DNA from 2 places in the Mycobacterium farcinogenes genome. Region 1 is predicted to be linked to the other one. Evidence: predicted binding sites of a transcription regulator. Region 1 holds the regulator's gene; the other holds the start of a gene.
What was found. The regulator HspR, encoded in region 1, represses chaperone genes until heat shock. The targets are predictions, from matches to a motif close to ANNTGAGTNNNNNNNACTCANNT.
Positions count from the first base shown of each region.

Region 1 (16,126 bases):
TTGATGCGGCGAGCATCGCCCGCAATCGGGCCTGTTCGCCACCACCGAGAACTCCTGACACCGCGGTCAGCACGTAATCCTGCATGAACGTTCGAAATGCCACGTGCGCATCGGAATTCGATGTCGCCGACTGCAGCATCACGCGCATGCTGGCCGCCGTGTCGGGCGTCTCCCACATCTTCAGATAGACGCGCACCATGCGTTCGCCGATCGAGTCGGCCGGCCCCTCCAACGCGGCCACCAGCACGTCGGGGTCGAGGATCAGCCGCAGCGATTCCCGGAACAGGTCCGCTTTCGACCCGAACAGATAGAGCACCATCGACGCGTCGACGTGTGCGTCCGAGGCGATGGCCCGCAGCGTCGTCTTCTCGTAGCCCTCCGCCGCGAAGCGCAGCTTGGCCGCGGCCAGTACCGCGTCGCGGGACACCGGATCACCCTGTCGGCGCCCTCGCCGGCCAGGCGTTTTACCAGGTGAAGCCATACAGCGACACTATCATTTCAATGACTGTTGAAAACTTTCCCTACACGGCCTACCCTCACATCAACCGATTAATTCAACGTCGGATGAAAAGAGGGAACGATGCTCTCGACCCAGACCACGCCGCCCGTGCACCACGCGGCACCCGAACACCAACCACCCGCCGCTCTGCGCGCCGCCGGCATTGTCACAGTGCTGGCCATCGCGATCGCCGTCGTCGCCATCGCCTTCGCCCTGCCCGCCGCACGCTCCAAGCCCCACGACGTTCCGATCGGAGCCGCGGGCCCGCAGGCAGCCACCAGCCAGGTCGCCGAACTCCTCGAACGGCAGGCTCCCGAAGCATTCGCAGTCACCTACTACCCGAGCGAGGAAGCCCTGCGGGAAGCAATTCTGAACCGAAATGTGTACGGCGGCATCGCTTTCGGAACGCAGGGTCCCACCCTGCTCACCGCCACCGGCGGCAGCCCCGCCGTCGCGCAACTGCTGACCCAGATCGGCAACGGCATCGCGGCACACCAGGGGGTCCCGCTGCATTCCGAGGATCTCGCTGCACCCACGAGCCAGGATCCGCGCGGCACCGGACTGGCCGCCTCCGCCCTACCGATCACCCTGGCCGGGATTTTGCCCGCGGTCGCCCTGGTGCTGATACTGCGCCGTGAGGTGTGGACCCGGCTGATCGCGGCGATCGTGTTCTCCGCGGTTGCCGGAGCAACCGTGGCCGCCCTGCTCCAGTACGTGTTCGGCTCGATCGACTCGAACTTCTGGGGAGTGGCCGCCGGCCTGACGCTCGGGATCGCCGCGGCCGGGCTGACCGTGCTCGGCCTGGGCTCACTGTTCGGCAAGGTCGGCCTGGGCGTGGGCGCCGCACTGGCTCTGTTGCTGGGCAACCCCCTGTCGGGGCTGACCGCCGCACCGGAAATGCTGCCCGCCGGCTGGGGCCAGCTGGGCCAGTTGCTGCCACAGGGTGCCACCGCCACGCTGCTGCGATCCACCGCATACTTCGACGGTGCGGGCGCGGACTTGGCGATCCTTGTGCTCAGTTGCTGGGCGCTTGCCGGGCTGACGTTGCTGATCATCGCCGCATTGCGGCGGCCCGGAACTTCCGCGCATATGATGCGACTCCGTGGGACTCGATGACCGTCAAGCACTGGAGACACTCCAGCGCGCCGTCGACCCCGAGCAGGGCTCCGCGCCGCTGATCCGCGACTTCTACACCCAATGGTTCGCCACCGACCTCTCGGCCCGTGATCTGTTCCCGCCCGACATGGACAGCCAGCGCGATGTCTTTGCCCGCGCCCTGACCTGGCTGTTCGGCGAGCTGATCGCCCAACGTGCCGAAGAGCCGGTGGCGTTCCTGGCTCAGCTGGGTCGAGACCACCGCAAATACGGTGTCACACAGAGCCATTACGACTCCATGCAGGAGGCGCTGTACAACGCTCTGCACCGCCATCTCGAACCCGAATGGGACGATCGGCTGGCCGAGGCCACTCACGACGCCGTGGCACTGGTCATCGGGGTGATGCGCGGGGCGGCCGATGCCGAGGAATCCCCGGCGTATTGCGACGGCACCGTGATCGAGCACCACCGGGTCACCCGTGATGTCTCGGTGATCCGGCTGCAACTCGACCAGGCGCTGTTCTATTACCCCGGCCAGTACGTGACCGTCCAGGTGCCACAGTGGCCGCGCCGGTGGCGCTACCTGAGCCCCGCCGTGCCCTCCGACCGGTCCGGGGGCATCGAGTTCCACATCCGGTCAGTCCCCGGCGGCATGGTGAGCACCGCCATCGTCTCCGAGACCAAGATCGGAGATCGCTGGCGGATGTCCAGCCCACACGGCGGGTTGCACGTCGACCGCGACGGCGAAGATGTGTTGATGGTGGCGGGCAGCACAGGCCTGGCTCCGCTGCGCAACATCATCATGGACATGACATTGCACGGCGAGAATCCGCGCGTGCACCTGTTCTTCGGCGGCCGCTATCCGTGCGATCTGTACGACCTGAAAACCCTGTGGCACATCGCCTCGACCAATCCGTGGCTGTCGGTGACCCCGGTGTCCGAATACAGCACCGACCCGCCGTGGGCCGGCCAGTACCCCGACGTCCAACCTCCGCGTGGCCTGCACGTGCGCCAGACCGGCACGCTGGCCGAGGTGGTGACGCGGTACGGCAACTGGGGCGATCGGCAGATCCTCATCTGCGGCGGACCGGACATGGTCACCGCCACCAAGGCCGCCCTGATCGAGCGGGGAGCGCCGGCCGAGCGCATCCAGCACGACCCGCTGACTCGCTGACCCGTGCCAGACTTGCCTCATGGTCGAGGTTCAACCAGTCAACTTGTCTGACCCGTCATCGTCGCTGATGGCCACCTATGTGCCGGCGGCGGGGATGATCTGCACCTCGCTGTCCGACGGTGGCGTCGAGTATCTGGGACAGCGCCGCGGGCTGCAAGCTTACCTCTCCGACGGCAAGACGATGGGCATCCCGATCCTCTATCCGTGGGCAAACCGGTTGAGCGGCAACCACTATCGCGTCGGAGAGACGGCGGTGAACGTGGCACCCGGGGAGAATGGTGTGCGCGCCGACGCGCACGGAGCGCCGATGCACGGTGTGCTGGCCGCCAATCCGGATTGGCGGGTGACCGAGAAATCGGAGAACACGCTCACCGCCGAACTGGACTGGGGCGCCGCACCGGCGCGGCTGGCCACGTTCCCGTTTCCGCACCGCCTCACCATGGCGGTGACGCTGGCCGACCGAACGCTCACCGTGTCCACGACGGTGACGCCGACTGCCGAACAATCGGTCCCGCTGTGCTATGGCTACCACCCGTACGTCACGATTCCCGAAGTGCCACGCGAAGATTGGCAGCTGCAAACCCCGACCATGCGGCACCTGCTCGTGGATGACCGGGGGCTGCCCACCGGTGAATCCCGGGATTGGCCGGACGGGGCGAGGCGGCTGGGCACCACCGAACTCGACGACGGATTCGATGGCGTCGAGCCGGGTGCGGTGTTCACCCTGTCTGGCGGCGGCCGCCGGGTCGAGGTCACCTTCGACGAGGGCTACACCGCCGCACAGCTTTTCGCGCCCGGAAGCGATGCGGTGGTGGGGATCGAGCCGATGACCGCACCCACCGATGCGCTACGCCGGGGGAATTACAGAATGGCCGCCCCCGGAAGTCCGGAGACGGCCATCTTTTCGATCAGGGTCGGCTAACGGGCACTGCGGCGCGGCTGTCGTGGCTGCCACAGCACGACCGCTTTGGACGCCGCGGAGACGTCACGGCGTTGATCGCTGAGTTGCTCGACCTGTTGGGTCAACTCGGAAACCCTGGTGCGCAGTGCATCCACCTGATTGGTCAATTCGATGATGCGCTTGATACCGGCCAGGTTGACACCCTCGTCCTGTGACAACCGCTGCACCTCACGGAGCAGGTCGACGTCACGCTCGGAGTAGCGGCGCCCGCCGCCGGAACTGCGCTGCGGGCTGACCAGGCCGAGCCGGTCGTAGGTGCGCAGGGTCTGCGCGTGCATACCGGCCAGCTCGGCGGCCACCGAGATCAAAAACGTGCGGGCTTCCTCTTTGCGCTGGCTCATATGTTGCCTGCCCATCCGGCCCGCGGATCGAAACCGCTGGCCCGTTCGGCTTTCGCATAAGCCTCCAGCGCCTCTGCCGCTTCACCTTCAAGGTTGGGCGGCACCGCGACCTTGACCGTGACCAGCAGGTCACCATGGCCGCCGGAACGTTTGGGCACTCCGCGTCCCCGCACGCGCAGGATCCGCCCGTCGGAGGTGCCCTTGGGCACCCTGACCCCGACCTTGCCGTCCAGGGTAGGAACGGAAAGTGTTGTGCCCAGTGCCAATTCGTGGAAGCTCACCGGCACCGCAACGGTCAGGTCATCGCCGTCACGCCCGAACACCTTGTCCGGCCGCACATGCACGGTGACGTACAGATCGCCCGACGGCGCACCTCGCAGCCCGGCTTCGCCCTGGCCGGCCAGCCGGATGCGCTGACCGTCCTCGACACCCGGCGGGATCCGCACATTGATCGTGCGGGTCCGGGTGGTGACGCCGGTGCCCTGGCATTCAGAGCAGGGGTGCTCGATGATCGAGCCGCTGCCCCGGCATTCGGTGCAGGGCTCGGAAAATCCGAACGCACCCTGATTGCGGTTGACCACACCCGAGCCGTTGCAGTTCGGGCATACCTTGGGGCTGGTGCCCGGCCGCGCACCACTGCCATGACAGTTGGTGCAGGGCGCCGGGCTGGTCAGCCGCAGCGGCATGGCCACGCCCTTGGTGGCTTCCAGGAAGGACAGCTCGGTTTCGGTTTCCAGGTCGTTGCCTCGACGAGGCCTACTCGGCCGCGGTTGCGCACCGCGACCGAACAGCCCGCCGAAGAGGTCACCGATGTTGGCGCCGCCGCTCTGGCCGGCCGCGTCGAACAGGTCTCCGAGGTTGAATTCGGCTCCGTCGGAACCGAACCCGCCACTGAAGTTCCCACCCGGGTTGAACCGGCGCCCACCCCCGGCGAACAGCCGGCGGGTCTCGTCATACTCCTTGCGCTTCGCGGGGTCCGACAAAACACTGTTCGCCTCGGAAACCGCCTTGAACCGCTCGGCCGCACCCGCATCGGGATTGCGGTCGGGATGCAGCTCGGAGGCCAGTTTCCGGTAGGCCTTCTTGATCTCGTCGGCGCTGGCGTCAGAGGAGACGCCGAGTTCTTTATAGAAGTCCTTCTCGACCCACTCGCGTTGGGCCATGCGCCACCTCCTTACCTCTTCTCTCTAGTTGGGTTGTCTAGTTGTCTGATTCTGCGGCCTGATCGCCGGCCGCGTCACCGTTATCCGCTGCCCCCGACGGGGAACCAGCACCGGCCTCGGCGTCGGGAACCGTGTCGACCACGCCGACGAGGGCGTGCCTGACCACCTGGTCACCGATCTTGTAGCCGCGCCGCATCACGGTCCCGACCACGGGGTGGGTGCCCTCACCTTCGTGCTGCACAGCCTCGTGCAGTGATGGGTCGAACTCGTCACCCTCGGCGCCGAATGCGGAAAGGCCCTGTCCCTCAAGGGCGCCGACGAGCTTGTCGGCGACCGACTTGAGCGGCCCGGCCTCCAGGTCACCGTGGCTGCGGGCCCGGTCCAGATCGTCGAGCACACCCAGCAACTGGGTGATGACGGCGGCCTTGGCCCGGTCGGCGGTGACCTGCTGATCGCGCAGCGCCCGCTTGCGGTAGTTGTCGTATTCGGCCTTCACGCGTTGCAGCGTGGCCTTGAGCTCGGCGACCTCGTCGCTGTCGTTCGCCGGCGCACCGGCAGCGGAGGCGGCCGGAGCCGGCCCACCAGGGGCCGGCTCCTGCTCACGAACCTCACCGGTGTCGGGATCGATGCGCCGTTTGTCGGTGATGGTCACCGGCTCGTGCGGATCGTTCTCGCTCACTTGTTCTCCTGATCATCGTCGACGACCTCGGCGTCCACCACGTTGTCGTCCGCGGCGCTCGAGGAAGCTCCACCGTCGGCACCCGCGGCCTGCTCGGCCTGGGTGGCCTCGTAGATCGCCTGGCCCAGGCCCTGCGACTCGACACCGAGCTTCTCCATGGCGTCCTTGATCGCCGAGATGTCGGAGCCTTCCAGCGCCGTCTTGGCCGTGGCGATCGCGCCGTCGACCTTGGCCAAGGTCTCCTCGGGAACCTTCGACCCGCCCTCGGCCTCGCGCTGCTCCTTGACGAACTTCTCCGTCTGGTAGACCAGCGACTCGGCCTGGTTGCGGACGTCGGCCTCTTCGCGACGCTTGCGGTCCTCGTCGGCGTGCGCTTCGGCGTCCTTGATCATCCGGTCGATCTCTTCCTTGGACAGGCCGGAGCCTTCCTGGATCTTGATCGTGTTTTCCTTGCCGGTGCCCTTGTCCTTGGCGGTGACGTGCACGATGCCGTTGGCGTCGATGTCGAAGGTGACCTCGATCTGCGGCACGCCGCGGGGGGCCGGCGGGATACCGGTCAGCTCGAAGGATCCGAGCAGCTTGTTGTGAGAAGCGATTTCGCGCTCACCCTGGAAGACCTGGATCTGCACCGACGGCTGGTTGTCGTCGGCGGTGGTGAAGGTCTCCGACCGCTTGGTCGGGATGGTGGTGTTGCGCTCGATCAGCTTGGTCATCACGCCGCCCTTGGTCTCGATACCGAGCGACAACGGGGTGACGTCAAGCAGCAGAACGTCTTTCACCTCACCCTTGAGCACACCGGCCTGCAGCGCGGCACCCACGGCGACGACCTCGTCGGGGTTGACGCCCTTGTTGGGCTCCTTGCCGCCGGTCAGTTCCTTGACCAGGTCGGTGACGGCGGGCATACGGGTCGAACCACCCACCAGGACCACGTGGTCGATCTCGGAGACCGAGATGCCGGCGTCCTTGATCACCGACTGGAACGGCTGACGAGTGCGGTCCAGCAGATCCTGAGTGATCTTCTGGAACTCGGCGCGGGTCAGCTGCTCGTCGAGGAACAGCGGGTTCTTGTCGGCGTCGACGGTGATGTAGGGCAGGTTGATCGAGGTGCTCTGCGAGCTCGAGAGTTCGATCTTGGCCTTCTCCGCGGCCTCGCGCAGCCGCTGCATCGCCATCTTGTCCTTGGTCAGGTCGATGCCGCTGGTGGCCTTGAACTTGTCGACCAGCCATTCGACGATCCGGTCGTCCCAGTCGTCGCCACCGAGGTGGTTGTCACCGGAGGTGGCACGCACCTCGACGACTCCGTCGCCGATCTCCAGCAGCGAGACGTCGAACGTACCGCCACCGAGGTCGAAGACCAGGATGGTCTGTTCCTTGCTGCCCTTGTCGAGCCCATAGGCCAGGGCGGCCGCGGTGGGCTCGTTGACGATGCGCAGCACGTTGAGGCCGGCGATCTGGCCGGCTTCCTTGGTGGCCTGACGCTGGGCGTCGTTGAAGTACGCGGGCACGGTGATGACGGCGTCGGTGATGTCCTCACCGAGGTACGCCTCGGCGTCGCGCTTCAGCTTCTGCAGCGTGCGCGCGCTGATCTCCTGCGCCGTGTAGTTCTTGCCGTCGATCTCGACGGTCCAATCGGTGCCCATGTGACGCTTGACCGAACGGATGGTCCGGTCGACGTTGGTCACCGCCTGGTTCTTGGCGGGCTGGCCGACCAGCACCTCGCCGTTGCGCGCGAATGCGACGACGGACGGGGTGGTCCGGGAGCCCTCCGAGTTTGCGACGACGACGGGGTCGCCGCCTTCCAGGACCGCCACAACGGAGTTGGTGGTCCCGAGGTCGATACCGACCGCACGAGCCATGGTGTTGCCTCCTGATAGATATAGGGGTCTGAGCGGACTGCGCTCAAGCTTGCTCCGGGCGAGCTTAGATTGTCAACCCAGACTTGAGTCGATGTCACTCAACTTGTTGTCGATCTGGTCAACGGGGCTTTCGGCGGTTTTGTTCCCGAAGCCCGCCCAATTTTTCGCGCGGGGATCGTGCCCCATAATCAGATGCCGCCGTAGGGCGCAGGCAGCCACTTGAGGGGGATCGACCGGCGATGTCAGACGAGATCACGACAACGGGGCCGAACGTGCCTGCGGACAAGCGGACAAAACGCAGCTACCAGCGTCGGGCTTTCAAACTGGACACTCCGATCGGCGAGATCGCCTTCGCGATCCGGACCCCGCGCAACCCGCGGCCGCTGGTGCCGAAGCGGTTCGATCCGTTCGGTCTCACCGACCGTGCGCTGGACGCCGCCAAGACCAGCATGAAGCTGGCGGCCTGGGGTGAAGAGCAGCTGGCCACGCTGGTGAAGAACCGGCTGGAGGCCATCGAATCGGCACCGCGACCCGCCCCGGTGCCCACCCCGGAGGAGCCGACGGCCGAATCGCTGAACCTGAAGATGGACCGGTTGCTGGACCGCGCCCTCGACCAGAGCACGGCCGGCAGCCAGGTGGAGCTCTACCACCGCCTGCTCGACCAGTTGGTCGCCGACGAGGCCCGGATCATCGGCGCCCTGTCGGAGGGTGAGGCTTCGCCACTGGTCAACGTCTACACCTGGACGCGTTCACGAACCCCGGGGCAGGCCGTGCTGGAGAACGCCTGCCTGATCGGCCGCACCGCGAATGTGGCGCTGCCGGCGATGGTCCCCCAGTACGTCGGGCATCTGCTGTCACTTGGTCTGGTGGAAACCGGTCCCGAGGATCCGTCACAGAAAGCCGAGTACGAGGTGCTCATGGCCGAGCCGATGGTGCTGCGGGCGATCAAGAACGGATCCCGCGGGCCTCTCGCCGCCAGAGTGGACAAGCTCACGCTGACCTTGTCCGGGCTTGGTCGCGGCTTGTGGGAGGCCGCGGTGGAACGGGACGGTTCCTAACCGCATGGCCGGCAGCGAGGCCGTTCTCGCGATCCAGACCTGGCAGGAGATCAAGGCGGATTTCAGCGTCAATTGGCTGATCTATCTGTCGATGCCGTTCGTCGCCGCCTTCGTCGGGTGGAGCACCAAGATCGTCGCGCTCGAGATGCTCTACCGACCGATGGAGTTCCGGGGCATCGGCGTGCTCGGCTGGCAGGGCATCGTCCCGCGACGCGCGGGCAAGGTGGGTTCGAAAACCATCGAGCTCCTCACCCAGAATCTGCTGAAACCCGAAGAGCTGCTGGCGAAGGTGGACGCCAAGGAGGCCGTCGAGGCCTTACGCAAGCCCCTGACCCAGGCCGTCGACGACATCTCCCGCGACATCGCCGAGCAGATCCGCCCCGGGCTGTGGGATTCACTGCCCGACGCCGCGCGCAACGCGATCCAGGCCCGCATCCACGACCAGACCCCCAGGATCGTGGAGAAGATGCTCAACGAGATGCGTGCGGACCTGAACCGGTTCGTGGACATCCAGTACCTGGCCGTGACGACGCTGGTCCGCAACAAAGACAAGCTCAACAGGCTGATGCGCGGGCTCGGCGACAACGCGATGGCCTTCGTGCGCCGCAGCGGCATCTACTTCGGGCTCGGGATCGGCGTGGTCCAGATGGTTGCCTGGGCGTTGTTCCAGAACCCGTGGATCATGCCGGCATTCGGCTTCGGCGTCGGCCTTATCAGCGACTACATCGCGCTCAACATGTTGTTCCGCCCCGTGCGGCCCACCAAATACCTCGGCTTCATCCCGTTCCAGGGATTACTGCACGCCGAGCGCGACAAGATCACCGAGGACTACGCGCGGATTCTGGCCGAGGACCTGTTCTCCCCCGAGATCCTGTTCGACGGCGTGCTGCGAGGCCCGGGCTCCGACAAACTGTTCGCGCTCGTGGGCAAGGAGGTCGAAGCGGCCATCGATGCCCAGACCGGCATCGCGACCCCGCTGGTCAAACTCGCTGTCGGCACCCAGCGGTACAACGCGGCCAAGGACCGTCTGGTGAAGCTGGTGCTCGAGCGGCTGCCCACCACGCTGGTCGAGGCGCAGGACTATGCCATGAATGCGCTGGACCTGGAGAAGACCATCATCGACAAGATGGGTCAGCTCACCAATGAGGAGTACGAGTCGATCCTGCGGCCGGTGTTCAAGGACGACGAACCGACCATGATCGCGGTCGGAGCGATCCTCGGCGGCATCGTCGGCGAAATCCAGGTGCAGGTCGTCGAGCACTTCGGTCGCGAGACCCAGGTAAGCGCACTCAATACCCTTCTGCACCACTAGCATTCGACGACATTGACGGCGACGGCGAGCCCACCCGTCGAAGTCTCTTTGTACTTGGCGCTCATGTCCATTCCGGTGGCACGCATGGTCTCGATGACCTGATCCAGGCTCACCCGGTGAGTACCGTCGCCCCGTAGCGCCATGCGGGCCGCGTTGATCGCCTTGCCCGCCGAGATGGCATTGCGTTCGATGCACGGGATCTGCACCAGCCCACCGATCGGGTCGCAGGTGAGGCCGAGGCTGTGCTCCATGGCGATCTCGGCGGCGTTCTCGACCTGTCGCGGTGTCCCACCGAGGATCTCGGCCAGTCCTGCGGCAGCCATGGACGCAGCGGAGCCGACCTCCCCCTGGCAGCCCACCTCGGCGCCCGAGATCGAAGCCCGCTCCTTGTACAGCGATCCGACGGCTCCGGCCGTGAGCAGGAAACGCACCGTGGTGTCATCCGGGTCGACTTTCCCGGCCGCGGTGTAGTGGACTGCGTAGTGCAGCACCGCCGGAATGATCCCGGCCGCGCCGTTGGTCGGCGCGGTCACGATCCGACCGCCAGACGCGTTCTCCTCGTTGACCGCGAGCGCCACCAGATTCACCCAGTCCTCGGCGAACGCCGGATCACGCGTCGGGTCCTCGGCTTCGAGTCGCAGGAACCAGTCTTTCGCGCGGCGCCGGACCCGCAGGTTGCCGGGTAGGTCGCCGTCGCGCGACATGCCGTTGACCTGGCAGGCGACCATGACGTCGCGGATATGCAAGAGACGTTCGCGCACCTCGGCTTCCGGCCGGGCGGCACACTCCTGCCGCATCATCACCTGGCTCACCGACAGCCCGTCCCGATCGGTCAACGCGAGCAACTCTGCGGCCGAACGGAAAGGGGCATCGGTGTCCTGCCGCACCGATGCCTGCGGCTCGGCGCGAGATTCAGCGACGACGAAACCGCCGCCCACCGAGAAATAGGTGTCGCGGTAGACGGTCTCACCGGTCGCTGAAAATGCCGCCAGGGTCATGGCATTCGGGTGTTGTGGCAGCCGGCGGCTCGGTAGCAACTGCACGTCGGATTCGGTCAATGCGATCAGCACCCGACCGGCCAACCGGATCTTGCCGTCGGCTCGGATGGCAGCGAGCCGCCGTTCCATCTCGTCGGTCTCGATGGTCTCGGGCCGATATCCCTCCAGCCCCAGCAGGACGGCCGGCATCGTGCCGTGCCCGGCACCGGTCGCCGCCAGCGAGCCGAACAGTTCGACCTCTACCGCGGCGACGCGATCGACCGCCTCGCGGCGGACGAGTTCGTCGGCGAACATGCCGGCGGCCCGCATCGGACCGACGGTGTGGGAGCTCGACGGGCCGATCCCGACCGAGAACAGATCGAAAACACTGATCGTCATGACTACCAACTCCGGGTGTGTGGTGACACCTCCCCGCTCTGTCCTGAAACCTGAGAGATTTGGCGCGCCGCGCCTTTCACCTTCGGTAAGCGCGTGATGGCCGCGCTGTTCTCCAGAGTTGCCTCGACACTGCGGTGCTGGGCCTGAGAGATTCCCGGGGAGGATTTGCTCCTACGGCGCCTCCCGATCGGAGGTTCTCCCGCAATGCGTCATCGACGTATTGAGTTATGTGACGGATGTTACTCGGCCGGCCGCGTCAGCCGGTCGGAATAATCCCGGCCCCGCTCAAGTTGCACCGGCCATCATCGTAACTAAACTGAACGTACAGTTCAGATAAACAAAGAACAGGTGGTCAAAGACATGAGCGTTTGGTTCATCACCGGAGCATCCCGCGGATTCGGATTGCAGATCGCCCGCGACGCCCTGGCCCGCGGCCACCAGGTGGTCGCCACCGCACGCGATGCCGCGGCCGTCACCGCCGCCCTCGGCGAGGACGACAACGTACTCGCCGTCGCCCTGGACGTCACCGACGAGGCGCAGGCACAACAAGCCGCGCAGGCCGCCGTGGATCGCTTCGGCCGGATCGACGTGTTGATCAACAACGCCGGGCGCGGCCTGCTCGGCGCGGTCGAGGAAGCCACCGATGCCGAGGTTCGCTCGGTCTACGAGACCAACGTGTTCGGCCTGCTGACCGTCACCCGGGCCGTCGCCCCGGTGCTGCGGGCGCAACGGTCGGGCACCATCGTCAACATCTCCTCGGTCGGCGGCTTCGTCGGCTCGCCCGGATGGGGCGTCTACGCCTCGACCAAATTCGCCGTCGAGGCCCTCTCGGAAGCGTTGCACGCCGAACTGAAACCGTTGGGTGTGCACGTCATGGTCGTCGAGCCCGGCTACTTCCGCACCGACTTCCTCGACTCGTCGAGCCTGCAGACCCAGCGCAACCTGATCGACGATTACGCCAACGGTCCGGCCGGCCAGATGCGCGTCGCCGCCGGCGAGCGCAATCACGACCAGCCCGGCGATCCGGTCAAGGCAGCCAAGGCCATCATCGATGTCGTGGAGGCGGACGAGCCGCCGCTTCGCCTCCTGCTCGGCAACGACACCATCGCGGCAGTCGAGGGCAAGATCGCCCACGTGCAGGCTGAATTGGCGCAATGGCGAAGTGTCTCGGAATCAACAGATTTCGATGATGTCGCGGCCCACTGAGACGGCGGCCGACGGGGCGGGCGAGGATTTCGCCCGCCCCACCGGCGCGCGCAGCGACCGCATCCACCAGGCCATGCTCGACGCCACCGCGGAGCTGCTCGACGAAGGTGGATTCCCGGCGGCCACGATGGACGCGATCGCGGCCCGATCCGGAGCCAGCAAGGCCACCCTCTACAAACACTGGCCATCGCGGACCGCCGTCGCAGCCGAGGCCTTCGGATCGATGATGGCCGAAGCGTTGCCGCTGCCCGATACCGGCAGCACCGCAGGCGATCTCACTGAGCAGGTGATCCGTGTGTCGGCGTTCTACGCCAGCGCCCGCGGCGAGGTGTTCGCCCAGCTGCTCGCGGCGTGCGTCGAAGATCAAACGGGCGCAGCGTATTTCCGTGAGTACTTCCTGGGTGGACGACGCGCCGCGATCACCGAACTGTGGCAGCGCGGGGTCGACCGCGGCGACGCCGACGCGGACATCGCGATCGACGATGTCATCGACATCCTGTTCGGGCCACTCATCTTCCGTCGCCTCAGTGGCCACTATGCCCTCACCGAGGAACATGCCCGGCGGTTGGCCGAGACCGCGCTGCGCGGGCTGCTTCCCGCCTGACTCACGCGCACCCGCAGGTCTCCCCCACCCGCAGCGTCGGCGTGATGTCGTCGTCGGCGTCATCCCCGAGCAATCGGCCCAACGCCAGGCGGGCGAGCGCGTCGACAGGTTGCTGGACCGCGGTGAGCCGAACCCGCCCATAGTCGGCGGTGGCGCCGTCGAAACCCACCACCCGAATATCTTCGGGCACGCGCAATCCGGCATCGATGATCGCGCGGACGGTGGCGGCGGCCTGCCCGTAGGTCCCGACCACCAGGGCGCCGGGAGCCGGTGTCGCGTCGCGCAGGAACTCCCCGACCGCGGCGTACGCACCGGCGGGAGTGAGATCGGTGCGGATGTGTGACAGAACCCGCCCGACCACCGAGTCGGCACCCTCGAATCGCTGCTGCACGGTCTCCCGGTCGCCGTGGCGGACGTCGACCTCCGTGAAACCGCCGACGAACGCGATGTCGCGACAGCCGTGGACGTCGAGTAGGTGCCGGGTGAGGAGTGCGCCCGCGTGGGCGTGGTCGACCGCGACGATGTCAGCCTCGACTTCACCGCGGATGTTGTGCATCCATACCACCGGAATACGTTCTTGCCGACACAGTTCCGCCGTCTGCGGAGCGTTCGCCGCACCGACGACCAGCAGTCCGTCGACCCCGACCTCAGCGAACGCGGTCGCGAATTCGAGTTCCCGCTCGGGGTCGTAGCCGGTGTTGCCGATCAGGGTGAGGTGATCGCGGGAACGGGCCTCGACCTCGATCCGGCCCACGAACTCGCCGAACAGAGGCAGCGTGAGGTCGGGAACCAGCAGACCGATCTGCCGCCACCGCCGGGACCTGCGCAGCGCCCTGGCACGCACATCCGGCCGGTAGTTCAACTCATCGATGGCGCGGATCACCTTGGACCGCAACTGGTCTGACACGGGTCGCGGCCCGTTGTTGAGCACGTAGCTGACCACCGCCGTCGACGTGCCGGCGCGGTTGGCCACATCTGCCAGGGTCGGACGTTTCCCACTCACAACGGGTGGACCCTCCGCTCGTCGACGGTCGCTCGAAAGAGTTTGAATCACCTCGATTGTGACGGTTCCGTCCATGTTTCGCCTGCCTCACGCTAATCGATTAGAACCGTAACGAGGAGGACCCGTGGTTGTAACCGGACGTTGGTGGAGTAACTGACATGGCATTTGTACGTCTCAGTGGAGTCAGCTACCTCGACCCCGAGCTTGTCCATGACAGCTATGTCCTGTTCACCGGCGCCGACGGAACCACCCGAGTGATCGACCTCAACGGCACCGTGGCGCACGAGTGGCCGTATGCCGGTGTGCCACCCCGCATTCTGGACCCCGCGCTCAACGGCGGCCGGCTCGGCGACGTCGGGGTGCAACTGTCCGACAGCGATGACGCCCGCGGCGGCATCTATGCCAACGGCACCGTCGGCCAGCTCGACTGGAATGGCGACGTCGTCTGGGAATGGGGTACCCAGGCGCCCGACGGCGCCGCCCGGCAGAACCACGACTGGGAGCTACTGCCCAACGGCAATCGCCTGATCCTGGTCACCGTTCCCCGGGTGGTACCCAGTCTGGGCACGCACACCGTAGGGGACCAGGGACTCTACGAGGTCACCCCCGGCGGCGAGATCGTCTGGCAGTGGCTGGCCGGCGACCACCTCGACGAGTTCGGCTTCTCCGAGACGGGCTGGGATGCCCTGCGTCAGGCCGTCGCCCGTGATCCCGACGATCCCTGGGGCTATCTGGAGATGAACAGCGCCAAGACCCTCGGTCCAAACCGGTGGTACCTGAATGACCCTGACTCGGTGTTCCACCCGGACAACATCCTGATCAGCTTCCGCAAGGCCAACATCATCGCGCTCGTCGACAAGGCGACCGGTGCGATCGCCTGGAAGCTGGGGCCCTACTACGACGCCGAATTCGGCGCCCAGCATCAGCGGATCAACGTGCACAAGGTGCCACGCCCGGTCGACCAGACCTCCGGTCAGCACAACCCGCACATGATCGCAGCGGGCCTTCCCGGCGCGGGCAACATCCTGGTGTTCGACAACCAGGGCGGCGCCGGATACCCTGCCGCACCGCTGGGCATCTACGCGGGCTCCCGGGTCCTCGAAATCGACCCTCTCACCCGCGAAATCGTGTGGCAGTACACCGCTGAGGATTCGGGTCTACCGTCGTGGACCTTCTTCAGCTCGTTCGTCAGCAATGCGCAACGACTGCCCAACGGCAACACCTTGATCACCGAGGGGATGCAGGGCCGGCTGTTCCAGGTCACCCCCGGCGGTGACGTGGTGTGGGAGTATCACAGCCCCTATCAGGGCTACGGCGTGGCCGGGGAGCCCGAGGTCAAGCAGACCAGGGTGCCCGGGGTAGACCGGCTGACCCGCACGGCGCTGGTGTACCGGTCACAAGCCGTGCCGTTCGACTGGGTTCCGTCGGGGAACCCGCGCGAGCCGCTGCGTGCCGTGGGAACCGAAGCGGGAAGCCGTCCATGACAGCCGGTTTGGCGGTCCGAGCCCCGGCCGCGTCACCGCACAGCCCGCGTCCGGCACGGCTACGGTCGGCGTTCGCGCGGGCGAGGGTTCTGGGCTGGACACTCGCCGGCCTGGCGATCGCCGCTGCGTTGTGGTCGCTGATCGTGGCGACCGGGCGGTTCCCGCGGCAACTGTTCCCGAGCGTGCCCGAGATACTGGCGGCCGGACACACGTTGTGGGCCGAGGGCCTGCTGGCCGACGACATCGTCGCCAGTTTGCGCAGGGCGGCAGTCGGTTTCGCGATCGGTGCCGCCGCCGGCATCGTGGTGGCCGTCT
Region 1 covers NZ_CP081673.1:5,907,304-5,923,429, forward strand. Annotated here, with positions in the region: gene K6L26_RS28280 (TetR/AcrR family transcriptional regulator) at 1-481, opposite strand, end outside; gene K6L26_RS28285 (ABC transporter permease) at 581-1,615, shown strand; gene K6L26_RS28290 (FAD-binding oxidoreductase) at 1,602-2,768, shown strand; gene K6L26_RS28295 (aldose 1-epimerase) at 2,788-3,690, shown strand; gene K6L26_RS28300 (heat shock protein transcriptional repressor HspR) at 3,687-4,070, opposite strand; gene dnaJ (molecular chaperone DnaJ) at 4,067-5,233, opposite strand; gene grpE (nucleotide exchange factor GrpE) at 5,271-5,912, opposite strand; gene dnaK (molecular chaperone DnaK) at 5,909-7,768, opposite strand; gene K6L26_RS28320 (Abi-alpha family protein) at 8,041-8,826, shown strand; gene K6L26_RS28325 (DUF445 domain-containing protein) at 8,831-10,138, shown strand; gene K6L26_RS28330 (L-serine ammonia-lyase) at 10,135-11,514, opposite strand; glycine riboswitch at 11,543-11,640, opposite strand; gene K6L26_RS28335 (oxidoreductase) at 11,875-12,720, shown strand; gene K6L26_RS28340 (TetR/AcrR family transcriptional regulator) at 12,704-13,324, shown strand; gene K6L26_RS28345 (LacI family DNA-binding transcriptional regulator) at 13,326-14,297, opposite strand; gene K6L26_RS28350 (aryl-sulfate sulfotransferase) at 14,486-15,811, shown strand; gene K6L26_RS28355 (ABC transporter permease) at 15,808-16,126, shown strand, end outside.

Region 2 (16,126 bases), 2.6 Mb from region 1:
CGGTTGGCCAGGTCCGGGTCGAAGGCCATCGGTCAGTCGGCATCCTTCGACTCGCGATCGCCGGACTGGAGCTCGGCCTCGAAGGCGGCTTCACGAGCCAGATGCTCGGGTCGACGCCGCAGCACCAACCAGGCGATGCCGAGCACCAGGAACCATGCCGGGGTGACCAGCTCGGCCTGCAGGGTGTCTTCCTTCTGGGTGAACGCCCACAGCAGGAAGGCGAAGAACGCAAGCACCACGTAGCACATCACGACACCGCCGGGCATCTTGAACTTCGATGCCTCGTGCAGTTCCGGACGGCGCTTCCGATACACCAGGTAGCTCACCAGGATGATCGTCCAGACGAAGATGAAGCACAGCGACGAGATCGTGGTGACCAAGGTGAACGCCGCGACGATCGAGTCGCCTGCGGCGACCATGACGACCCCCGACAGCAGGAAGACCCCGGACAGGAACAACGCGTTGGCGGGTACGCGCCGGGACGTGAGCCGGCCGAACAGGCTCGGCGCGTCGCCTTCGGTGGCCAGGCCGTAAACCATCCGCGAGGTGGAATAGATGCCGGAGTTGGCCGATGACGTCGCCGAGGTCAGCACCACGAAGTTGACGACCGAGGCGGCGATTCCGAGGCCGGCGAGGCTGAACATCGCCACGAAGGGGCTGAGTTCGGGATCGATCTCGCGCCACGGGGTGACCGCGATGATGATGGTCAGCGCGGCGACGTAGAAGAGCATGACGCGCACGGGGATCGAGTTGATCGCCTTGGGCAGGTTGCGCTCGGGGTCCTTGGCCTCGGCGGCGGTGGTCCCGACCAGTTCGATGCCCACGAACGCGAAGGTGGCGATCTGGAAGCCGGCCACGAAACCCATTGGGCCGGTGGGGAAGAAGCCGCCGTCGTTCCACAGGTTGGCGAAAGATGCCTGCGCGCCGGTGGGCGCGGTGAAACTGGTGAAGATCATCACCAGTCCGATGACGATCAGCGTCACGATCGCGATGATCTTGATCAGCGCGAACCAGAACTCGGTCTCACCGAAGGCCCGCACGGTCGGCAGGTTCAGCCCGATCAGCACTACGACCGTGGCCAGTGCCGGAATCCACAGCGGCAGGTCCGGCCACCAGAAGGCGACATACCCGGCGATCACCACCACGTCGGCGACACCCGTGACGATCCAGCAGAACCAGTAGGTCCAGCCGGTGAAGAAGCCTGCCCACGGCCCGAGCAGGTCGGCCGCGAAATCGGCGAAGGACTTGTAATGCAGGTTGGACAGGAGCAGTTCGCCCATGGCCCGCATCACGAAGAAGAGCATGAAGCCGATGATCATGTAGACGAACAGCACGGAAGGCCCGGCCAGCGAGATGGTCTTGCCGGACCCCATGAACAGGCCCGTTCCGATCGCGCCGCCGATGGCGATCAACTGGATGTGCCGGTTGGCGAGCTGGCGGGAGAGATGGCGTTCGTCCGTGGCTGTATCTGACGTCACACCGTGAAGGATTGCAGGTCTGTCCGCCGCGGCTGCACCCAGCCTTCCCTTTGGTCGGCCCGGGCGGGTTGTCAGCCGAGGATGGGGAAGCGTCGCTGCGCGGCCAGCCGGTCGAGTGCGGTCTGCATGACGCCGCGGATGTGGGCGTCGACCTCGTGGACATCGGGGTCGGCGCCGAAGCGTGCGGTGATGTCGATCGGAGGCAGGACTTCGGTGACGATCTTGGTGGGGAGTGGCAGGTTGGGCGGCACGAGGACGCTGAGGCCGAAAGGGAAGCCGATGCTCACCGGCAAGATGTCCAGCCGGATGCGAGGCAGCCCGAGTCGCTCGGCCAGCCAGTTGCCCCGGGTCAGGAACAGCTGGCTTTCCTGGGCGCCGATCGACACGGTCGGCACGATCGGGACACCCGCGGTCAGCGCGGTCCGCACGTATCCGGTCCGCCCGTTGAAATCGATGGTGTTCGCCTCGGCGGTGGGTCGGTAGACGTCGTAATCGCCGCCGGGAAACACCAGCACCACAGCACCCGAATCCAGGGCCGCGGCGGCGTTCTGCCGGCTGGCGTGGATCACTCCGAGTCGCCGGAACATATCGCCGGTCGGCCCGAGCAGCACCCCGTAATGGGCCAGGGTGTAGAGCGGACGGTCGTAGCCGAAGTGGCGGTAGAACTCCGGCGCGAAGACCAGGACATCGGGCGTCAGCATTCCGCCGGAGTGATTCGAGACCACCAGCGCACCGCCGTCGTCCGGAATGTTCTCCAGGCCGCGAACCTCGGAGCGGAACCAGCACTTCGCGATCGGTCCCGCCAACGACCTCATCTGTCGGGTGACGGCGGGATCCCACTGGTCGAGCTCGCTTTCGTCCATCGCGGCCAGAATGACCAGAATGCCGACAAATAAACCGTCCGCCGTTGCGACTTCGGGAGTCGCAACGGCGGACGGTCTGTCGATGGCGAGCCCGTCGGCTGCTTATGCGGCGACCGATGCGCCCTCGCGGATCGGTTCCAGCGCCTCGGCGATGATGTCGGCGACATCGGTCATCGGTTTGACCTCCAAGGCGTCCAGCACCTCGGCCGGAACCTCATCCAGATCAGGCTCGTTGCGGTGCGGGATGAAGACCGTCTTCAGTCCGGCGCGTTGCGCCGCGAGCAGCTTCTGCTTGACGCCGCCGATCGGTAGCACCCGGCCGTTGAGCGTGACCTCACCGGTCATGCCGACGTCGCCGCGCACCTGCCGCCCGGTGGCCATCGACACCAGTGCCGTGACCATCGTGACGCCGGCCGACGGACCGTCCTTGGGCACCGCACCCGCGGGCACGTGCACGTGGATCTGGCGGTCGAGAGTCTTCGGGTCGACGCCCAACTGCTCGGCGTGGGCACGGACGTAGGACAGCGCGATCTGTGCCGACTCCTTCATCACGTCACCCAGCTGACCGGTCAGCTTCAGGCCCGGCTCTCCGTCGTTCCCGTTCGCCTCGATGTAGAGCACGTCGCCGCCCAGGCCGGTGACGGCCAGACCGGTCGCCACACCGGGCACCGCGGTGCGCTCGGTGGATTCCGGTGTGAACCGTGGACGGCCCAGGTACTCCACCAGATTCGGTTCATCAATCGTGATGGGGGAATCTGTCGAGTCCAGCTTCGTCGTCACCTTGCGCAACGCCTTGGCCAGCAACCGCTCGAATTGCCGCACGCCTGGTTCGCGGGTGTAGTCCGCGGCGATCTTGCGCAGTGCCGCATCGGTCACCGTCACCTCGGACTCGGTCAGGGCCGCCCGTTCGGCCTGCCGGGGCAGCAGGTAGTCGCGGGCGATGGCGACCTTGTCGTCCTCGGTGTAGCCGTCGAGCTGGATCAGCTCCATCCGGTCCAGCAGCGCCGACGGGATGTTCTCGATGACGTTGGCCGTCGCCAGGAACACCACGTCGGACAGGTCCAGGTCCAGCTCCAGGTAGTGGTCGCGGAACGTGTGGTTCTGCGCCGGGTCCAGCACCTCGAGCAGCGCTGCCGAGGGGTCACCCCGGTAGTCGGAGCCCACCTTGTCGATCTCGTCCAGCAGCACGACGGGATTCATCGAACCCGCCTCGCCGATGGCCCGCACGACGCGGCCCGGCAGCGCGCCGACGTAGGTACGCCGGTGGCCACGGATCTCGGCCTCGTCGCGCACACCGCCCAGCGCGACCCGCACGAACTTGCGGCCCAGCGCGCGGGCGACGGACTCACCGAGCGAGGTCTTGCCGACCCCGGGCGGGCCGGCCAGCACCATCACGGCACCCGACCCGCGGCCGCCGACGACGGCCATGCCGCGCTGGGCCCGGCGGGCCCGCACGGCCAGGTACTCGACGATGCGGTCCTTGACGTCGTCCAGCCCGTGGTGGTCGGCGTCCAGGATTTCGCGAGCACCCTTGAGATCGGTCGAGTCCTCGGTCCGCACGTTCCACGGCAGGTCCAGCACGGTGTCCAGCCAGGTCCGGATCCAGCCGCCCTCAGGGCTCTGGTCGCTGGAGCGTTCCAGCTTGCCGACCTCGCGCAGCGCGGCCTCCCGCACCTTTTCTGGAAGGTCGGCGGCCTCGACGCGGGCCCGGTAGTCGTCTGAGCCCTCGGGTTCGCCTTCGCCCAGCTCCTTGCGGATGGCCGCCAACTGCTGGCGCAGCAGGAATTCCTTCTGCTGCTTGTCCATCCCGGCCCGGACGTCCTCGGCGATCTTGTCGTTGACCTCGACCTCGGCCAGATGATCGCCGGTCCATTCCACGAGCAGGCTGAGGCGACGACTGACGTCCTCGGTCTCCAGCAGTTCGCGCTTCTGCACGTCGGTCAGGTACGAGGCGTAACCGGCCGTGTCGGCCAGGGCCGACGGGTCGGTGATCTTGTTGACCACGTCGACGATCTGCCAGGCCTCGCGCCGCTGCAGCATGGCCAGCAGCAGCTTCTTGTACTCGGCGGCCAGCGCCTTGGTGTCGTCGGTCACCGATTCGGGTTCGGCGGCTTGATCCACCTCGACCCATAGGGCCGCGCCCGGCCCGGTGGTTCCGGAACCGATGTGGGCACGGTGTTCCCCGCGGACGACGGCGGCTTCCGCACCGCCTGGCATGCGCCCGACCTGCACGATCGACGCGATCACACCGTGGGTGGGGTAGCGATCGTCCAGCCGCGGGGCGATCAGCAGCTTGCCGGATTCGCTGGCCTGGGCGGCGTCGACGGCGGCGCGGGCGGCATCGTCGAGTTCGACGGGCACCACCATTCCCGGCAGCACGATCGGCTCGCTCAAGAACAAAACGGGCACTGCGATTGGTTCAGGCATCAAACCTCCAAAGTTCAGTCTGATGCGCTCAACTCTGTCAGGCTTCGGTTTGTTCCCGGATCAACTTCCCGATCGGCAAGTCGATGCCCCACATCGCTGAGAGCGAAATGTGGCCCGGCGGAATGTTTCGGCCGGGTGATCGGTCGTAGGGAACATGAGCAAAGTTGTGCAGTTCGACGAATACGGCGGCATAGACGTACTGCAGGTGCGCGATGTGCCGCGGCCCGCTCCGGCCGCGGGCGAGGTACTCGTGAAGGTGCGCGCAGCCGGCATCAACCCCGGTGAGGCCATGATCCGGCGGGGCGCGTTGCACGATCGGTTCCCGGCCACGTTCCCCTCCGGGCAGGGCAGTGACCTCGCCGGCGTGGTGGCCGAACTCGGGTCCGGGGTGGCGCAGTTCCAGGTCGGCGACGAGGTCCTCGGCTTCACCGACTCGCGCGCCAGCCATGCCGAGTATGTGGCGGTGCCGGCCACCCAGTTGGCGCGCAAACCGGCGGGCCTGTCCTGGGAAGTGGCCGGATCGCTTTATGTCGCGGGCGCCACCGCCTATGCGGCCGTGCGCGCGGTGCGGCTGCGGCCCGGGGACACCGTCGCGGTCGCGGGGGCCGCGGGTGGTGTCGGAAGCATCGCGGTGCAACTGGCCAGGCGGGCGGGTGCGACGGTGCTCGGCATCGCCGGGCCCGGGAACGACGACTGGCTGACCGGGTTCGGCGTGATACCGGTGAACTACGGTGACGGTCTGGCCACCCGGCTGCGCGCCGCATCGCCGTCGGGCCGCGTGGACGCGTTCCTCGATTTCTTCGGCGGCGGATACGTGAAGCTGGCCGTTGAAGACTTGGGGGTGGCTGCCGAACGCGTCGACACCATCATCGATTTCGGTGCGATCGAGCAGTACGGCGTCCAGAGTGCCGGGAATGCCGAGGGGGCCGACATCGCGGTCATCGCCGAACTGGCAGACCTCGCCGCCACCGGCGAACTCGAGGTACCGATCGCCGGGGTGTTCGCCCTCGACGACGTCCAAGCCGCCTACACCGAGCTGGAAAAGCGCCATACCAGAGGGAAATTGGTGCTTGTTCCCTGACCGCGTCTCGGCCGCGACGTAGCATCCAATCATGAACAGGGGATATGTCGTGACGTTCGCGGTCGGTGTGATCGTGGCGCTGTTCGGGCTGATCTGGGCGCTGCAGGGTTTCGGTGTGTTGCAGGGCAGCCCGATGAGCAACACCACCACGTGGTCGGTCATCGGGCCGATCACTGCGGTGATCGGTGTCGTGATCTCCGTGCTCAGTTGGCGCAAGCTCAAGGGCTAGGCGACGCTGAAGTTCACCGAATGCCAACCGGTCGCGCCGTCGGGCACGGTGGGGGCTTGGTCTGAGGTCTGGACCGCGCCGGTGTTGTCGGTGGCGCGCACGGTGAGCGTGTGCCGGCCCGGGCCGGTCGCCTGCCAGGGCACGCTCCACAACCGCCACGTCTGGTTGGAGTACGCGTCCCCGAGTTCGGCGGATAGCCATGGGCCGTCGTCGATTCGGACTTCCACGCCGCGGACTCCGCGATTCTGCGCCCACGCCACGCCGCCGAAGGTGGTCGGTCCGACCGGCAGAGTCTGACCGTTGCGCGGCACGTCGATTCGCGACTCGGTCTTGATCGGTCCGCGCGGGGCCCAGCCTTGTCTGGTCCAGTACGCCTCGGCCCGGTCGAAGCGGGTCAGTTCCAGGTCCGTGACCCATTTGGTGGCCGACACGTAGCCGTAGAGTCCGGCCACCACCAGACGGGCGGGATAACCGTGTGCGACCGGTAGCGGTTGTCCGTTGAGCCCGATGGCCAACAGCGCGTCGTCGCCGGTGAGGAGAGCGTCCGCCGGGGTGCCCACGGTGAACCCGTCCACCGAGGTGGACAGCACCATGTCGGCGTCGGGATGCACGCCGGCGGCCCGTAGCAGATCGGCCACCCGGTAGCCCGTCCACGTTCCCGTCGAGATCAGGTCGCCGCCAACGGGATTGGATACACAGGTCAGTGTGATGGCCTTCTCGACCACCTCGAAGCGGGTCAGATCGTCGAAACTGTAGGTGACCTCCCGATCGACCATGCCGTGGATGCGTAATCGCCATTCGTCGCGGCTCACCTGCGGCACGACAAGTGCGGTATCGACGCGGTAGAAGTCACCGGCGTCGGTGATGAAGCTCGGCAGGGCAACGCCTTTGGGCTGCACACCGGGCGGTATCGGCGGAGCGGGGACGCGTGGGCGGGGGATGGCCAAGGTATCGCGTTCTGCTGCCACCGAACTGGTCAACCGGGCGACCACGATACCGAACAGCCCGCTCGCCACGCCGAATCCGAGTATGCCGGCGGTGGCCAACCATGCCCGTCTGGTGGTGTCGACACGTTCGGCATCATCGTCGGGGGCGGTCCACAGGCGCACGAGCAGTCGCAGCACCGCCACCCCTGCCGCGGTGCCCACCACCGTCGGCACGATGCCGGGCAGAGTGGCTCCCGGCCGCGAGAGCACCGCCGCGCAGCCGAGCAGACCCGCGGCGACGAAGATCGCGCTGCCGATCGGGCGGTGCCGGGTCTCGTATGTCGCGGCCAGAGCGGCGATCACGGCGATCACCACCAGTACCGCGACACCCAGGAAGAGTTTGTCCAGACCGCCGAGTGCTTGAATCACGAACTCTTTGACCGGACCCGGCGTCAGGTCGACTACCGCTGCCCCCACCGCGTTGCGCGGCTCGGCTTGCGGGGGGAACGGAACGGCCACGGCCTGAGCCACCCCGAGTGACACCGCGGCGGCGGCAATTCCGCCGAGCATCCGCACATTGGGTGACGCACTCGCCGAGGACCGGGCCATCGGTACAAACCTACCCCGCACACGAGCAGGGAGCCTGCCGTTGGGGTTGACGACAGGCTCCCTGGGTGGATGGTGTCTAGGTGGCGGACTGCGCGCCCAACACCCGCTGGATGTCGGGCTTCATCTGCTGCAGCTGCTGTCCCCAGTAGCCCCAGGCGTGGGTGCCGTTGGCCGGGAAGTTGAACACGCCGTTGGTGCCGCCGGCGGCGATGTAGTTGTCCCGGAAGGTGACGTTGGTCCGCAGGGTCAGCCCTTCGAGGAACTGGGCTGCCATCAGGTTGCCGCCGTTGGTGCCTGCGTCGAGGTCCGACGGGGTCCCGGTGCCGCAGTAGATCCAGATGCGGGTGTTGTTGGCGACCAGCTGGTTGATGTTGACCATCGGGTCGTTGCGCTTCCATGCCGGGTCGGTCGACGGCCCCCACATGCTCTCGGCGTTGTAGCCGCCGGCGTCGTTCATCGCCAGCCCGATCAGCATCGGCCACCAGCCCTCGGACGGGTTCAGGAAGCCCGAAAGCGTTCCGGCGTAGATGAATTGCTGCGGGTGGTGGATCGCGTAGGTCAACGCGGCGCTGCCGGCCATCGAGATGCCGACGACGGCGTTGCCGGTCTGGGACACGCCGCGGTTGGCGGCCAGCCAGGTGGGCAGCTCGCTGGTCAGGAAGGTCTCCCACTTGTAGGTGTAGTCCTGACCGTTGCCCTTCGAGGGCTGGTACCAGTCGGTGTAGAAGCTGGACTGTCCGCCGACCGGCATGACCACGGACAGGCCCGAGCCGTTGTACCACTCGAAGGCCGGGGTGTTGATGTCCCAGCCGTTGTAGTCGTCCTGGGCGCGCAGGCCGTCGAGCAGGTAGACCGCGTGCGGTCCGCCGCCCTGGAACTGGACCCGGATGTTGCGGTTCATCGACGGCGAGAACACGTCGAGGTATTCGACGGGCAGACCCGGACGGGAGAATGCGCCAGCGGTCGCCGAACCTCCTGCGAGACCGATCAGCGCGGGCAGGGTGGCGGCTGCCATTGCCCCCGCCGCCAGTCGGCGCGTCCACGCTCCGCGAATCTTGTTGAGGAACTTCATAACGGCAACCAACCGTCCTTTCTGCACGTGTCTCAAGCAGTTTGCCGCTTGCCTCGGTAGTGAATCACGCGCCTCATGAGTCACACGCGTAACAACACCGCAGCCGCAGATCGCGGTTTACTAACGGTTGGAACTCGGCGCCGAGACCGTTTTGCCCGAGGCTCAGCGGCCGACAGCCAGGAGCGCCTGCTTGACGTTGGCGCGTCGCTGCTCGATCGCCCGGCCGATGTCCTGCAGCAGTACCGGCTTTCGCGACACCAGATCTTCGATGCAGTCGCGGTCGAACTGCGCGAACGGTCACCTCGGTCAGCGCGTACGCGGTCGTGGTGACCGGTTCGCGGGTCAGGGCCGTCTGACCGAGGAAGTCACCCTTCTCCACCGTGAGGACCGGGACGGAGCTGTCGTCCGTGCCGGCCACCGCGAGCTGCACCGTTCCGGCGACGATGAAGGTCATCACCTTGGGCACCTGGCCGACCACCTGGATGACCTCGCCCGCTCCGTACCGGGCCAGACGGGTATGAGCCAACAGGTCGGTCTGGTCCTCCGGGCTCAGCCGCAGTGTCGGTGCGATCAGGCGCAGCGTCTGCTCGACCCGTTCGGTGGTCGCGAACTCGTCCTCGGCCTCGTCGAGATGCAGACCGGCACGCCGCGCGGCATACCACGTCCAGCGCAGGAACGTGGATCTGGCGGCGAAGTCGTCGGCGGGGGAATGCAGCGGGATCTGGGTCTTGTACTGCAACGAGCCGGCCGCCACGGTCGACACCGTGCCGTCCCGGCGTACCTGAGGCAGTCGCCGAGCCACTTCGTCGAGCACGAGGCAGACCTCGTCGGGTGCGTCGTCGACGGCGAACACCGTCGTCACGGTGATCGTATGCGCCCCGGGCGGTCGGCTCAGGTTGGCAAACGATGCTCCGGCCAGCACAGAGTTCGGGATCACCTGCAGGCCGCTGCCGGTGTCGATATGCGTTGCGCGCCAGTTGACCTCCACGACTCGGCCGCGCGCCGACGGCGCATCGACCCAGTCGCCGAGTTGGAACGGCTGCTCGAAGAGCACCAGGAGCCCTGAGATGATCTGGCCGACCGAGTTCTGCAGGGCCAGGCCCAGCACGATCGAGGAGACGCCGAGGGCCGTGAAGAGCCCGCCGATGTTGGCGCCCCAGATGTAGGCGAAGATCAGGCCGACGCCGATGGCGATCAGCGCGAAGCGGGCCACGTCGAGGAAGATCGACGGAATCCGCTTGCGCCAGCTGCCTTCCGGGGCGCCCTGGAACACGGTTGCGTTGAGTCCGGACAGCAGCAGGACCAGGACGACGAATCCGAACACCGTCGCCACGATCCGTACCGGTGTGGCTTCGCCGGAGATCTGCATGGCCTGGATCAGCAGGATCAGCAGCGCGCCCAGCGGCAGGATGTAGGTGCGCACCAGATGGACCGGACCGGCCAGGAAGCTGCCGCGCCGGCGCAGTGTGCTGTGCAGTTCGGTGAGCAGTACCAGGCAGACCGGGAAACCGATCGCCACTCCGATCGCCCAGTAGAACCAGGGAGCGTCGAGCACAGCGCTCATCGCCGGTCCTGTAGTTGCCAGATCGGCTCTTCGGCGCCGTCGACCACAACGGTGCCGGCCGGTTCGAGGTCACGGGTATCGCCCATCACGTCGTAAACCCGCTCGGTGACGTACACGCCGGGCTGCGGCGATCCTCGCTGAACCCGGTAGGCGAGGTTGACCGCCGACCCCCACATGTCGTAGGCCAGGTTCGACCGCCCGACCAGGCCGCTACTGACCGCTCCGGTGTCGATTCCCGCGCGCAGCTGAAGATCGGTCCCGGCCTCGTTGTTGAACCGTTCGATGATGCGCTGCATCTCGAGCGCGAAGTCGACCGTACGGCGGACATTGTCGAGCCGCGGCACGCTCAGCCCGGAGCTGGCCCAGTATCCGTTGCGCAGGGTGCGTACGCGCTCCACCCCGAGATCGTCGGCGGCAGCGTCGAATTGGTGCACCAGGCGGTTGACGATGGCCAGCGCTTCCTCCGAAGGCATCTCGGACGTCAGCTCATCCAACCCGACGGTGTCGGCGAACAGGACCGTCACGTTGTGGTGGTCCTGCGCGATGGTCTCCTCACCGTCCCGGTAGCGCTGCACCACAGATTCCGGCATGAGGGTGCGCAGCAGCCGGTCGTTCTCGCGACGTTGCTCGGCGAGCAGATCCTCCTTGATCGCCAGGTTGCGGCTCATGTCGTTGAAGGCCGTTGTCAGATCACCGAACTCGTCCCTGGACTGCACCGGAAGCGTGATGTCGTAGTCGCCCGCTCCGATCTGCTGAGCACCGGCTTCGAGCCGGCGCAGCGGCCGGACGAACAACCGGGCCAGGAACATCGCGGCCAGACAGACGATGAAGGTGATGACCACGGTCGAGAGCACCAGCGTCCGGGTGAACGTCGCCACCGGCGCGAACGCCTCGGCCGTGTCGATCTTGGCGATGACCGACCAGTTCAGCCCGTGCAGGTCGACCGGCGCGTAGGCCTGCAGCGTGTCGTTACCCAGGTAGTCGTCCTCGATCACGGTGCCGCTCTGGCCGCGTGAGGCCAACCGGGTGGCTGTCGTCTCCACCGGCTGGACCAACGTGGTCCCGTGTTGGGCCAGTGATTTCGCGGCCACCGCCGGCGGTGTCCCGGCATCGATCACATCCCGCTCGAACTTCTCGGGGTTCTCCAGGAACAACCGCGAATCCGACCGCATCAAACCATCGGGGCCGACCACGAAGGTCTCGCCCGTCGCGCCCATTCCGGCGGCTTCCCATTGCTGGTCGGCCGTCATGAGGCGGTTGATCTTGGAGATCGGGAACTGCAGCGCCAGTACCCCTTCGACCCGGCCGACCGGACCGACCGGGGCCATCATCCAGGCCGTGGGCTCGTCGGCCGGCTGGTAGTCACCGAAGTCGGTGACCCCGACGTAGTCGACGGTGTTGGAGGCCAGGGTCTTCTCGTAGGCGTCGCGCAGCAGGCTCTGCCGGTAGGGGCCGGTGACGATGTTGGTGCCGAGATCGATGCCCTTGTAGGCGGTGTAGACGACGTTGCCGACGGTGTCGAGCAACAGCGCATCCTCGAACTGGAAACGTTCGACGATCTCACGGAAGTAGTCGTTGAATCTGGCATTCGCCGCCGACCATGCGCTGCCGTCCCTGGCGTCGTCGACCCGGATCGCCTTCTCGGGGTCGGCGAGCGGTGCGGTGTAGTTGGCCTGCAGGTATTTCTGGGCGTTGGACGTGGGCAACAGCCGCGACACGTCCACCGTGTCACCGGTCTGTCGCTGTTCGACCGGCTTGAACTGGGTGTTGTAGTAGTCGACGATCGACTGCCACTGTTGCGGGGTGGTGGTCGAGTTGGTCAGCTGACCGAAGCCGGCGGAGAACGCCTCCACGGCCTCGACGGTCGTCGTACCCCGGGTGTAGACGATCAGCGAATCCTCGAGGTCGGCGAACTTGGATTCCAGCTGGCGGGTTTGCGACTCCCGGACTTCGGTCAGCCGGTCGAACACCGACTGACGAAGCGATGATCGCCCGGACTGGTATCCGATGGCGCCGACGACGGCCGCCGACAAAATGCTGGTGACCAGCAGCATGACCAGCAGCTTGGACTGGATGCTGATCCGCGACAGCACGCGCCGGTGCGTTCTTCTGGGCGGTGCGACGCGCTCGGCGCCGGCAGTTGTAGTCATTGAATCCCGAAGATTAGCTTGTCACGATGTATTGCGTGAGATTGCGCAACAAACTCCTCCCATGAGTGACCCGTTCGACTTACAGAGATTCGTGGACGCCCAGGCCGGCGTGTACGCCGAGGTGTGCACCGAGTTGCGGGACGGCCGCAAGCGCAGCCACTGGATCTGGTTCATCTTTCCGCAGCTGCGCGGGTTGGGTCACAGTGCGACGGCCGTGCACTACGGCATCGCCTCCGCGGCAGAGGCGCGTGCCTATCTGGCCCACCCGACGCTGGGGCCGAGGCTGGCCGAATGCGCCCGGCTGCTGATGGGGGTCGACGGGCGCACCGCCGAGCAGATCTTCGGTTGGCCGGACGTGCTGAAGGTGCGTTCCAGCATGACGTTGTTCGCCGAGGTCGCGACGGACCCGGCCGGATTCCGGGCCGTGCTGGACAAGTTCTATGACGGGACCGGAGATCCTCGTACTCTCGAGATGCTCAGTGCGGCTGGATGATCAGCCATCCGTGCGGCGGTACCTCGGTGTGGCTGATCTCCTCGTGGGGCGGAGCGCCCGAACCCGCGATCACCCGGCCCGATCCCATCCCGTGACCGGGCAACGCCAGCCGCAGCGGCGCGTCGTCGATGTTGAGGGCCACGAGCAGGGATTCGGATCCGGCGCTGGTCCGGTAGACGTACTGCGTGTTGGTCAGCGACAGGGGTGAGGTGGTGGCGCTGTGCAGCCACGGATGCCTACGGCGCAGCCCGATCAGATACTGATGGAGCCGCAGTGCATCGGAATCTCCTGGTGGGGCGGTGAATTCGGGCCGTACCGCATCATCGCCGCCGCGGCGCTCCTCTTTGACGCCCCGGTAGCCGGACTCGTCGCCGGCGTAGATGCTCGGGGTACCACCGGTGGTCAACAGCAGCACCAGTGCGTGCTCGAGGTGCGCGGAATTCTGTAGCTGGCTGGCGATCCGGGTGACGTCGTGGTTACCCACGAAGGTCAGCGGCACGAATGATTCGAGAAAGTCGTTGTGCCGCTTGAGCGCCCAGTCCAGTTCGTGGAAGTTGCCGTCGTTGAGGCTGCTCCAGATCGCCTTCCACAGTTCGTACTGGGTGACCGAGTCGAAGGTCGCGGCGCGCACCGTGGCCGAGTAGTCGCCGTGGATCACCTCACCCACGAACCAGGCGTCGGGAAAGTCCCGACGCACCGAAGGCAACACCTGTGCCCAGAACCGGTCGGGCACCGCGTACGCGGCGTCGAGGCGCCAGCCGTCGGCGCCCCGGCTCAACCAGTGCCGCAGCACGGCGGCGGTGTAGTCGACCACCGCGGGCTCGTCGTGGTTGAGCGCGATCAGCTCACCGTGGCCTTCGAAGGTGTCAAAACCGTTGCCGCGGCGCCGAAACCATGAGGCGTCGCCGTCGCGGTAGGGGGCGAAATCGGTGCCCACGTGGTTGAACACGCCGTCGAGCAGGATCCGCAGCCCACGCCGGCGGGCCTCGGCCACCAGATGGTCGAAGTCGTCGTCGTCGCCCAGGCGGGGGTCGATGCGGAAGTGGTCGGTGGTGTCGTAACCGTGGGTACGGGAGGCGAAGACCGGGCCCAGCGCGATGCCGGACGCACCGAGCTGCACGGCGTGGTCGAGCCAGCCGACGATCCGGCGCAACCGGTGTTCACCGGCGCTCGGAGGCGGGTCGGCCGGAAACGCCCCGACGAAGCCCAGTGGATAGATCTGCCACCAGACGGCGTGCGCGACCCAGGCCGGCTCAGGCACGAAACTTCGCCGCGTACAGGTCTTTCATGGTCTCGGCGAGTTCCCGCGCCGGGCCGTCCACGTCGAGACCGGGGGCCACGGTGGTGATCGGCAACGGAGCCACCGGAGCGGGCGGCACACCCCAGTCCGACATCCACCCGCTGAGCTGATCCGACGAGGTGGCGTAGACGATCCGGCCGAGGCCGACCCAGGCGTGCGCGGCCGAGCACATCGGGCAGTGTTCGCCGGAGGTGTAGACCGTGGCATGGGCCCGGTCCGCGGGGCTCAGATGCTCGACGGCCCAGCGGGCGATCGCGAATTCGGGATGCTGGGTGGCGTCGCCGTCCTTGACCCGGTTGCGGTCGGTGAACACGGTGGCGCCGGTGTGGTCGACCAGCATCGACCCGAACGGCTCGTCCCCGGCCTCAAGAGCTTCGCGGGCCAACTCGACACATTTGCGCAGCTGATCGAGATCGTTGTCGGTGAGGGCCACGGTGGCGAGTTTACGCCCGTGCCGATCGCGCGGCCGTCAGTCGCAACACGGTTTCGCCGCATCGAGACGGCAGGCGCACGAGGCGCTGACGGTGACGTCCGCGCGGGCCTGGGCCAATTCGAGTTGCGCTCCGATGATCACGGCCTCGGCGTCGCGGCCCAGCCGGCGCAGGCATTCGTGGTACCCGTGCAGACTCCACACGTTGTTCGGATGCTGGCTGGAGCGGCTCAGCGTCGGGTCCAGGCCCAGGTCCGCTGCGTACACCTGGGCGGCCTCCTCGACCCGGCCCTGTTCGAGCAGCAGCGCGCCCAAAGCATGTCGGGTCGGCTGCATCCACCCCCAGGGTTCGTCGTAGGGCAGGGCGTCATCGAGCTCGACGGCCCGGCGCAAGCAGGCGAATGCCGCATCGTAATCGCCTTCCCGGTAGGCGATCTCGCCCTTGAGCATCTGCTCGGCGATGGCCAGGATGTCCAGGCTCGTGTTGTTGAACAGGTAGCGGGTATCCGGGATCCGCCGGTAGGCCGTGAGGAATTCGTCGAGCTCGGCGCGGGCCTGTGGGACCCGACCGGTGGCCGCATAGGCGACGCCGCGACCATAGTGGATCGTCGCGGTCGTGGTGCAGTACAGCTCGGGATCGGCGGGCAGCGGTTCGGCGATCAGCTCCTCCCAGCGCCCGAACCGCACCAGTACGTGCACCCGCAGCGGTACGAAGGCCTCCAGCCAGTCCGCCATCGGTGGCGAGGAGATCGAGAGCAGCTCAGCGGTCAATTGGTCGGCCAGTTCCTCGGCGGCGTCCAGAGCGGTCTGCGAACTGCCTTCGAACATGGCCGAATACACCACGAAATGCAGGTCGTGCGCGCGGTAGAGCGAATAGAAATTCAGCGCCCCCTCGCGGGCGAGGAACTTTCTGTCGGCTTGTACCGCAGCGAGATTCGCGGTCACCGAATTGCGGTAGTCGCCGCACAGCACGTCGATGTGGCTGGCCATGTGCTGTAGGTGGCCGGCATCGGGCACCAGCCCGCGCAACAGGTCGGCGGCGGGCAGGGCGGCCTGCGGCGTCGTCGACATCTCCATCGCGTGGATGTAGAGGTGCAGCACTCCGGGGTGGCGCCGTCCGGCGGGGGAGGCCAGCGCCGCGTCGAGGATCTGTTTGGCCTCCACCACCCGTGAGCCGGGGGCGGGCTCGCCGGTGCGGCCGTCCCACAGCGCCCAGGCGGTCACGTTGAGCAGCGCGTCGGCGGCCAGTGTCTGCACGTCGATGTCGTCGGGGTGGGCGGTGGCCAGCGCGGTCATGGCGTCGGCGTAGGCGGCGTGTCCGGCGGTCAGCGCACCGGCGTCTTCGGGGTCATCGGTCGGAAATCGCTTGCGCAGGGCGCCGATCAGGCTGCGTTCCAGCGATGACGCCCGACCCGTGGCGGCACGCTCGAGTTCGGTGCGGGCCCGGGTCAGCGACGTGCTGAGATCGACGGGGTCGAATGCCTCCCAGGCCTTGTTGTAATTG
Region 2 covers NZ_CP081673.1:3,286,681-3,302,806, forward strand. Annotated here, with positions in the region: gene K6L26_RS15550 (TfoX/Sxy family protein) at 1-29, opposite strand, end outside; gene cycA (D-serine/D-alanine/glycine transporter) at 33-1,478, opposite strand; gene K6L26_RS15560 (lysophospholipid acyltransferase family protein) at 1,550-2,341, opposite strand; gene lon (endopeptidase La) at 2,444-4,768, opposite strand; gene K6L26_RS15570 (NADP-dependent oxidoreductase) at 4,923-5,849, shown strand; gene K6L26_RS15575 (hypothetical protein) at 5,881-6,078, shown strand; gene K6L26_RS15580 (molybdopterin-dependent oxidoreductase) at 6,075-7,613, opposite strand; gene K6L26_RS15585 (esterase family protein) at 7,690-8,685, opposite strand; partial or broken gene K6L26_RS15590 (mechanosensitive ion channel family protein) at 8,848-10,249, opposite strand; gene K6L26_RS15595 (adenylate/guanylate cyclase domain-containing protein) at 10,246-12,399, opposite strand; gene K6L26_RS15600 (DUF1810 domain-containing protein) at 12,461-12,892, shown strand; gene K6L26_RS15605 (alpha-amylase family glycosyl hydrolase) at 12,876-14,153, opposite strand; gene K6L26_RS15610 (nucleoside deaminase) at 14,146-14,625, opposite strand; gene K6L26_RS15615 (tetratricopeptide repeat protein) at 14,662-16,126, opposite strand, start outside.
Region 2: a site for HspR is predicted at 4,780-4,802, ahead of lon (endopeptidase La). Genes of this name have one in related genera too.